Regions from separate parts of the Pantoea sp. X-Soil-TKNS-1279 genome, predicted to be linked through region 3. Evidence: predicted binding sites of a transcription regulator. Region 3 holds the regulator's gene; each other region holds the start of a gene.
The links. Region 3 encodes CRP, which controls carbon source genes, mostly activating them, when cyclic AMP is high. Its sites were predicted from a motif close to ATGTGANNNNNNTCACAT; they were not measured.
Positions count from the first base shown of each region.

Region 1: pth (aminoacyl-tRNA hydrolase) is a predicted target of CRP. The motif match lies at 847-864, and genes of this name have one in related genera.
Region 2: AC6I8N_RS00625 (PTS mannitol transporter subunit IICBA) is a predicted target of CRP. The motif match lies at 850-867, and genes of this name have one in related genera.
Region 4: AC6I8N_RS09810 (6-phosphofructokinase) is a predicted target of CRP. The motif match lies at 1,151-1,168, and genes of this name have one in related genera.

Region 1 is NZ_AP035948.1:2,558,251-2,560,457, forward strand. Features, by position in the region: gene AC6I8N_RS12085 (GGDEF domain-containing protein) at 1-482, shown strand, start outside; gene ychH (stress-induced protein YchH) at 485-760, opposite strand; gene pth (aminoacyl-tRNA hydrolase) at 1,024-1,611, shown strand; gene ychF (redox-regulated ATPase YchF) at 1,723-2,207, shown strand, end outside.
Region 2 is NZ_AP035948.1:128,425-130,631, reverse strand. Features, by position in the region: gene AC6I8N_RS00630 (DUF3053 domain-containing protein) at 1-681, shown strand, start outside; gene AC6I8N_RS00625 (PTS mannitol transporter subunit IICBA) at 1,124-2,207, shown strand, end outside.
Region 3 is NZ_AP035948.1:3,974,213-3,976,419, reverse strand. Features, by position in the region: gene AC6I8N_RS18665 (YccS/YhfK family putative transporter) at 1-962, opposite strand, end outside; gene crp (cAMP-activated global transcriptional regulator CRP) at 1,021-1,653, opposite strand; gene AC6I8N_RS18655 (OsmC family protein) at 1,956-2,207, shown strand, end outside.
Region 4 is NZ_AP035948.1:2,066,335-2,068,541, forward strand. Features, by position in the region: gene dld (D-lactate dehydrogenase) at 1-866, opposite strand, end outside; gene AC6I8N_RS09810 (6-phosphofructokinase) at 1,302-2,207, shown strand, end outside.

The DNA.
Region 1 (2,207 bases), 1.4 Mb from region 3:
ACCGTCGCGCATTGTTCGAGCAGGCGGAAAAAATCATCGCCCGACGCTTACGGCAACAACAACCCTTCACGGCGATATTATTCGATCTCGACCATTTCAAAAGCATTAACGATCGTTACGGCCACCAACAAGGTGATCGGGTATTAATTGATTTTTGCCAGATTGCCCAAGCGTTATTGCCCGACGAGGGGCAGTTTGCCCGGTTAGGAGGTGAAGAGTTTGCCGCCATCCTGCCCGGCGACAGCGAGCAGGCACAATTGGTATGTGAACGTATTCGCGTCGCAACGCAGTTATCGCTGCCGGATAATATCAGCTACACCGTCAGTATCGGCTATGCAACAGCCAGCAAGGAAGAACTTCACTTTCCGACATTACTGGCATTGGCTGATGAGGCGTTGTATCGCGCAAAAGCCAGCGGCCGTAACCGTACTGAACAATATCTGACACAGTTACAGCCGTTGAATAAGGCTACGCTGGTGTAGTCTTATGGGTGATGCGTGTTACGACGGCAACGTTTATCACCGTAGTGGCGCAACCAAAAATAGCGGTCTTCCACTTTTTCACGCCCACTGACACGCGCACCCACCAGCCAGAGCAGCGCACCAATAAAGATGCTAAACATTGCGCCATGCGCCAGGAATTGCGGCAGATTTAGCGAAGGAATTTGATTAATGATCGAGTAACCGACGCCAAGCACCATGGTGAGTAAACCGAGACACATCAGGCCATTACCGATATAGCGAGAGTGATGACGTTTCATAATTCACCTCCATCCTTTTTTAGTAATGCCAAAAACAGCACATAACGTTAACTTGCTATAAGTTTAGGCAATGACCCGGGGTTAAGATGCGTGCATGATCACACATCTTTCACAATCCTGACGAAACTTTACCGCTTATCGGGTTGATTTCGATAGAAAATGATAAATAACGTAGCGGCACTATTCAGTGTCTGCGCCCTTTGTCATCTCCCCTGCCAGGCAGTAAACTAACGCCCTTTCGATTTCGAGACAGGATAATCATCGTGAGCAGCATTAAACTGATTGTGGGACTGGCTAATCCCGGCGCGGAATATGCCGCTACGCGCCATAACGCAGGTGCCTGGTATGTGGATCTGCTGGCGGAGCGCCACAATCAGTCTCTGAAAGACGAACCCAAATTCTTTGGCTACACCGCTCGCTTATCGCTGGCGGGCGAAGATGTGCGGCTACTGGTACCCACCACTTTTATGAACCTGAGTGGGAAGGCGGTCGCGGCAATGGCGACGTTCTACCGCATCGCGCCAGAGGAAATTTTGGTGGCACACGATGAACTGGACCTGCCTCCTGGCGTGGCGAAGTTTAAACAGGGTGGCGGCCACGGTGGTCATAACGGTCTGAAAGACATCATCAGCAAGCTGGGTAACAACAATAATTTTCACCGTTTACGGGTCGGCATTGGTCATCCGGGTGACCGCAATAAAGTCACCGGATTTGTACTGGGTAAACCCCCTGCCAGTGAACAGAAGCTGATCGATGATGCCGTAGATGAAGCGGTGCGCTGTACGGAACTGTGGCTGAAAGAAGATAAGATTAAGGCAATGAACCGTCTGCACGCCTTCAAAGCCGGTTAAGGCCAAATCCCGCGCCGCAGACCGGGAAATCTGTGTATAATGCGCGAAATTTTTTGAATCGTCAGCGTTGCCGGTCAACGCTGCACACTCAGCGAGAAAGGTAATCAGATCATGGGATTTAAATGCGGTATTGTGGGCCTGCCGAACGTCGGTAAATCCACCCTGTTCAACGCGCTGACCAAAGCGGGTATCGAAGCAGCCAACTTTCCGTTCTGCACCATCGAGCCAAACACCGGTGTCGTTCCAATGCCCGATCTGCGTCTTGACCAGCTGAGCGAGATCGTGAAGCCACAGCGCGTTGTGCCGACCACCATGGAGTTCGTTGATATCGCCGGTCTGGTGGAAGGTGCTTCTAAAGGTGAAGGCCTGGGCAACAAATTCCTGACCAATATCCGTGAAACGGATGCCATCGGCCATGTGGTTCGCTGCTTCGAAAATGAGAACATCATTCACGTCGCGGGCAAAGTAAACCCGGCGGAAGATATCGATATCATCAACACCGAACTGGCGCTGTCCGATCTCGATACCTGTGAACGTGCTATTCAGCGTGTACAGAAGAAAGCCAAAGGTGGCGACAAAGACGCCAAAGCTGAGTT
Region 2 (2,207 bases), 470 kb from region 3:
GGCATGCTGGTCATCACGCTGCTCGCAGTGCTGCAACTTACCGCCTGTGGCGACAAAGAGGGCGATCAGCGTAAAGCCTTTACTGATTTTCTCCAGAACACGGTCATGCGCAGCGGCGAGCATCTGCCCAGCCTGAGCGAAAACCAGAAGCAAACGTTCGGCAACTACGCGAGTGATTACGCCATTCTTTATGGTTTCTCGCAGCAGGTGAATCAGGCCGTTGAACAGGGCATGCGTCCGGTGGTCGATGAGCTGGCGGCCATTCGCGTACCGCAGGATTACCTGACGCGTCGTGACACGCTGCGCCAGGCCAGCGGCAATCTGAGCGTGCTGACACAGCAAATTCAGAGCGCCAAAATGCAGGCCGACAGCAGCCATGCTGCGCTGAAACAGCCAGATGACCTGAAAAAAGTGTATGACAGCGTCTATACCAAAGTAGTCACCCAACCGGCCAGCACCCTGATCCCGTTGCTGCCACAGTTGCAGGCGCTGAGCCAGGCGGCGGTACAGACCGGTGATTACCTGCAATCGCAGGGTACACGCGTGACTTTCAATGATGGCGGCGTGCAATTCCCGACCCAGGATCAGGCCACCCAATACAACACGCTGATGAGCACCCTCTCCAGCAATGCCCAGGCTCTGACCCAGGCGCAGAATACTGTTCAAAGCGGTTTTCAGTAATTCTTCAGGCGGGTAATCATGGATTACCCGCTTTTCAGACTTTTGTCACTTCCTTACATTCTGCTTTTCTGATTCTTCCTGCTGCGACAGAGTGTGATCTGGCGCATTTTCGACCAAATATTGTTTGTGATCCTCATCACATTTATGAAACAAACCCCATAAGTAAAAAAGTGATAAATGTCACATTTAGCCCCCTGATTTGTCTAAATATTCAGCATCGTACTTTTCTTACACGGCATTTTTGTGATCAATATCACCTAATAGCACCCTTCTCACCCCAACTTAGCGTGATCTACATCACACTTTAGCCACGCTCTACGCAGCGTCATAAACTAGTGCTAGAGTCCGCCTGCATACAGTAATGCCACGGCCCCCGCCGTAACGTCTTAACAAAAACAAACGCGCTCTCTTATTGCAGCGCGTCTCAATAAGGGGTGGGTTTATGTCCTCATCAGTGAAGGTCAAAGTTCAGAGCTTTGGTCGCTTTCTGAGTAACATGGTGATGCCTAACATCGGTGCGTTTATCGCCTGGGGTATCATCACTGCACTGTTCATTCCAACCGGATGGATTCCAAACGCGACGCTGGCGAAACTCGTTGGCCCGATGATTACCTACCTGCTGCCGCTGTTGATCGGTTTCACCGGTGGTCGTCTGGTGGGTGGCGATCGTGGTGGCGTGGTCGGCGCAATCACCACTATGGGTGTGATTGTCGGTGCGGATATGCCGATGTTCCTCGGCTCCATGATTGCCGGTCCGCTGGGCGGCTGGGCGATCAAACACTTTGACCGTGCCGTTGATGGCAAGATCAAAAGCGGCTTCGAGATGCTGGTGAACAACTTCTCCGCCGGTATCATCGGTATGCTGCTGGCACTGCTGGCGTTTATCGGTATCGGTCCGTTGGTGGAAGGTCTGTCCCATATTCTCGCCGCAGGCGTAAACCTGATGGTGCAGAATAACCTGCTGCCGTTGACCTCCATCTTTGTTGAACCGGCGAAAATCCTGTTCCTCAACAACGCCATCAACCACGGTATCTTCTCTCCGCTGGGTATCCAGCAGGCGAGCGAAGTGGGCAAATCGATCTTCTTCCTGATCGAAGCCAACCCAGGTCCGGGTATGGGCGTACTGGTGGCGTATATGATTTTTGGTCGCGGTAGCGCCAAACAATCAGCCGGTGGTGCTGCCATCATCCACTTCCTGGGTGGTATCCACGAAATTTACTTCCCGTACGTACTGATGGCACCGCGTCTGCTGCTGGCGGTAATCCTCGGTGGTATGACTGGCGTGTTCACCCTGACCGTACTGCACGGCGGCCTGGTTTCTCCGGCTTCTCCGGGTTCCATCCTGGCAGTGCTGGCGATGACGCCAAAAGGCACTTACTTTGCTAACGTGACCGCGATTATCGCTGCGTTCGCCGTCTCCTTTGTCATCTCTTCTATCCTGCTGAAAACCAGCAAAGTAAAAGATGAAGACGACATCGAAGCCGCCACCAAGCGTATGCAGGACATGAAAGCCCAGTCTAAAGGCC
Region 3 (2,207 bases):
AAGTGATACAGGCAGAAATTCCCCACCGGATTGTCCGGGTGCTGGCGGGCAATTTTTTCCAGCGCACCCAGCTGCTTATCCATTTGAAACCGTTCCGGCAGCTGATGATACAAAATAGCATCGGCCAGCAAGCGCAGACGGGCGGAGATGGTCTTGGCATTCCAGCGAATCACCGCTTCAGCATGGCTCTGCTCCACCAACTTTTGCACTTCTTCCGGCTGATGCAGGCTGACGGAGATATGTTCCTGCAAATCGAGCGCCACCTGAAAGGCACGCGTCAGGCGTTTATGGCTGTTATCGCGGCTGGCAGACAGCATATGCATTTGCTGGTAGCAGGTGGTGATCAGATCTACCGCTTTTTGCTGGCGTGCCAGCAACGGCGGCAGCGCTTTCTCCGGGTCGGTCAGCTGCGTCAACAGGGTATATTTGGCATCGCAATAATCCGCCAGCTCACGGTACAGCAGGCTCAGCGACTCGCGCATCGGCTGCTCTTTCCACAGCCAAAACCAGAACCAGTTGAACAACCCATACCACAAGGTCCCGCCGATATAGAGCAGCGGAGGCACCCAGATCGGCATACGTCCCACCAGGCTCAGGGTAAAGATGGAGGCAATCAGCGTGGCAGGCAACAAGCGGCCATGCAACGGGCTGATTTCACCCGTCACGCCTACTAATAACGGCAGCACCAGCAGAATCAGCGGCAGGGGGACGTGATAATCCGTCAGCCACTGGATCAGAAAGCTGCCGGTCGCAAACAGGGAACCGCCAATAATCAGGCGTTTAAAAAAGCGTTTATGCGGCGTATCAAGACCGGCGATGTTGCAACAGGCGGGCACTAAGGAGAACAGCAAACCTTTTTGCAGGTCGCCAAACAGCCAGCCGAGGGCCACGGGCAGGCACAGCACCAGCGTTTGCCGCAGGGCATAGTTCACTTCGGGATGATAGATGATTCGACGCCACATCAGCTCATCGCAGACAAAAACGGCGTGATGCTGCCATCACGCCGTGGGTGAGAAGAAATTAGCGGGTGCCGTAAACGACGATGGTTTTACCATGTGCGGAGATCAGGTTTTGATCTTCCAGCATTTTCAGAATACGGCCAACTGTCTCGCGTGAGCATCCGACGATCTGACCAATTTCCTGACGGGTGATTTTGATCTGCATCCCGTCCGGGTGGGTCATGGCATCGGGCTGTTTGGCCAGATTGAGCAGCGTCTGCGCAATGCGACCGGTCACATCAAGGAAGGCAAGGTTGCCCACTTTTTCTGATGTCACCTGTAGGCGACGCGCCATCTGCGCCGAAAGACGCATTAAAATATCCGGGTTTACCTGAATCAGCTGACGGAATTTTTTGTAGGAAATTTCAGCCACTTCGCAGGCAGTTTTGGCTCGTACCCAGGCACTACGTTCCTGACCTTCTTCAAACAGGCCAAGCTCGCCGATGAAATCCCCCTGATTGAGGTAGGAGAGAATCATCTCTTTGCCTTCTTCATCCTTGATCAGCACCGCAACGGCACCTTTCACGATGTAGTAGAGCGTTTCCGCTTTCTCACCCTGATGAATCAGGGTGCTTTTGGATGGATATTTGTGAATATGGCAATGGGACAGGAACCATTCGAGTGTAGGGTCTGTTTGCGGTTTGCCGAGAACCATTCGCTATTATCCTCTGTTGTAATCGTGCCCAAAACACAGGGGGCAGTTTTCCCTGTCAGGCGGTGAAATCGTAGAGCGCTTCCTGTTAAGGAAAATTATTCGGGTGGACTCTTAAGCCAGGCTTCTGATTCTTCCCGCCTTCGTCTATTGCGACGAAAATATTTTCAGCTCTGTTTGTAGCACAGCTTTTGCTAGCTGTCTTCTGTTGTCTCGCTTCAGCAAAAGGGCGATTAGTCTGGATTGCTGTTTCTCAGGTGAAAGCGTACTCTGGCGGCAAATCAGCCTATTCAGGAGAAAGAATAATGCAGGCACGGGTTAAATGGGTGGAAGGGCTTACCTTTCTCGGAGAATCCTCATCAGGTCACCAGATATTAATGGATGGCAATTCGGGCGACAAAGCACCGAGCCCGATGGAGATGGTGCTGATGGCGGCAGGCGGTTGCAGCGCGATTGACGTCGTGTCGATCCTGCAAAAAGGGCGTAATGATGTGAAGGATTGTGAGGTCAAACTGACCTCGGAACGTCGTGAAGAAGCGCCACGCATTTTCACACAT
Region 4 (2,207 bases), 1.9 Mb from region 3:
CGGCGCAGTTCCACCAGCACCAACTCATCGTTGGTGCCGATATAGAAGGTGTCGCTGCCAGCACTGGCTTCGAAGGTAGGAAGACGCACCGCAAACACCACCACTTTACCTGCGCTACCCGAACTGTCATGCAGATAACGCAGATCGCCATTAAAGCGCGCGGGGCTGTCGGCGCTGACGTCGCGCAGACGGTCAGCGTAGTCATCCGCCCAGATCTTTCCCTGCCAGTCGGGTTGGTCACCGGTTTGGTACTGCTGACGGGTGAGATTTTCCAGCATCGCTTCCGGCGTGTCACCCAGCGCAATGCCGAGATGGTTGACCATCTCCAGTCGACCATCATCATGAATGCGGGCAAATAACGATTTTTCGGTAAACGCCGGACCACGGCGAATCAGCGAGCCACCGGAGTTGTTGCAGATGCCGCCGACCACCGACGCACCAATACAGGACGAACCAATGACCGAGTGCGGCTCACGCCCCAGCGGTTGTAGTGTTTGTTCCAGCTCCGTCAGGGTGGTGCCGGGGAAGGCAATCACCTGACGCGCCTCATCAATGACCTGCACGCCCTGTAACTGGCGGGTGCTGACAATCACTACCTCACGATCGTAATCGTTGCCGTCCGGCGTCGAGCCGCCGGTTACGCCGGTGTTTGATGCCTGCATCAGAATAATGGCGTCGTGCGCCACGCATACCTGAAGGGTATGCCACAGTTGTAATAACGTCTGGGGGAGCACCACGGCCAGTGCCTCACCGCGCCCAACGCGAAATCCTTTGGTGTACCAGGCCTTATCATCAGAATGGGTTAACAGCTGTTTTTCACCTACCACGTCACTCAGTTGACGCAACATTTCCTGCGGGGATGTCATGTTTTCTCTTCTGTGTCATGTGTCTGCCGGGTTATTGGACAGGCGGATACGGCGCTATGTCAATCATTCATCGGCACTAAAGTTAAAATAACGCACTGAAGCATTATCCCTTTATCTCGCGCGGAAAAACCGCGGCGTACCAATAAAAATGCGCGGGTTATCACAAAATAGAGGCAAAGCAAAAAGACAAATAAATTGTTAAATCGGGCCAGACAGGCAGAGGTGTGAAAAATATATAACGTGATGAATTTTATAATAATTCCATGTCTTTGGAAAAATTTACCATGTGATTAACATCACAAATTTAGGCCTGTAAATATCTTTGTCAATGACCTTGGCGGCTAAATTCGTAGCAATAATGTGATCTCCATTGCAAATACAAATCCTCTTCACCGGAAGAATGGCTGTCAGAAGCGCAGCGTAAGGAGCAGGATAATGAGAATTGGCATGGTGATCAGCGGTGGTGATGTTACCGGCATAAATAACTTTATCTTTCAGATTTCTCGCTTAACTCAGGCGGACATGGTGTTATTTAACGGCGGTATTCCGGGTTTGCTGGAAAATAAACATCAAGAAATATCGCAGCGTGATCTGGTGGATTATGCCATCGCGGCGATCCCGGTGATGCAATCAGGGCGACCAACGCGAAAATTAATTCGCCCGGAATATGAAGCCATAGCGAAACAACTTAAATCGCTACGCATTGACGTATTAATTATGGCCGGAGGCGATGGGTCGCTGCAATTCCTTCATATTCTGAGTGAATTTGGTGTCAATTGCTTTGGCGTTGGTATGACCATCGATAACGATGTATTCGGCAGCGATTATACCATTGGCTTTTCCACCGCCTGTGAACAGGTGCTGAAGGAAGTGGCGAAATTACGTAACACCGGGCGTGGATTGCCGGGGCGCGTATTTATGGTGGAGCTGCTGGGTGGTTATTGTGGTGAATTAACCCTGCAATCAGCGATTAAATCCAATGCGGATTTTGCCTTGATCCCCGAGTGCCAGATTCCGCCGCATGAGCTGGCGGAACGGGTCACGGCACGTCTGGCGCAGCAAAACAGCGTGATTATTCTGTGCTCGGAAGCCTATACCCGCGAATATTCGCCGGGGTTCCAGGGGGCGATCGATACCTTAATTAAACAACTTGAACCTTTGATTGGTGTGCGTATCCGTAAAACCATCATCGGTTACGGCCTGCGTAATGGCGAACCCACCTGTGAAGAAATTTATCAGGGCACCATTATGGCCAGCGAAGTGGCGCGTTGTATTCAGTCGGGAATGCGCAATAAAGCCGTCATTATTAATGGCAGCAATAAACCGATACCCATTGATTTA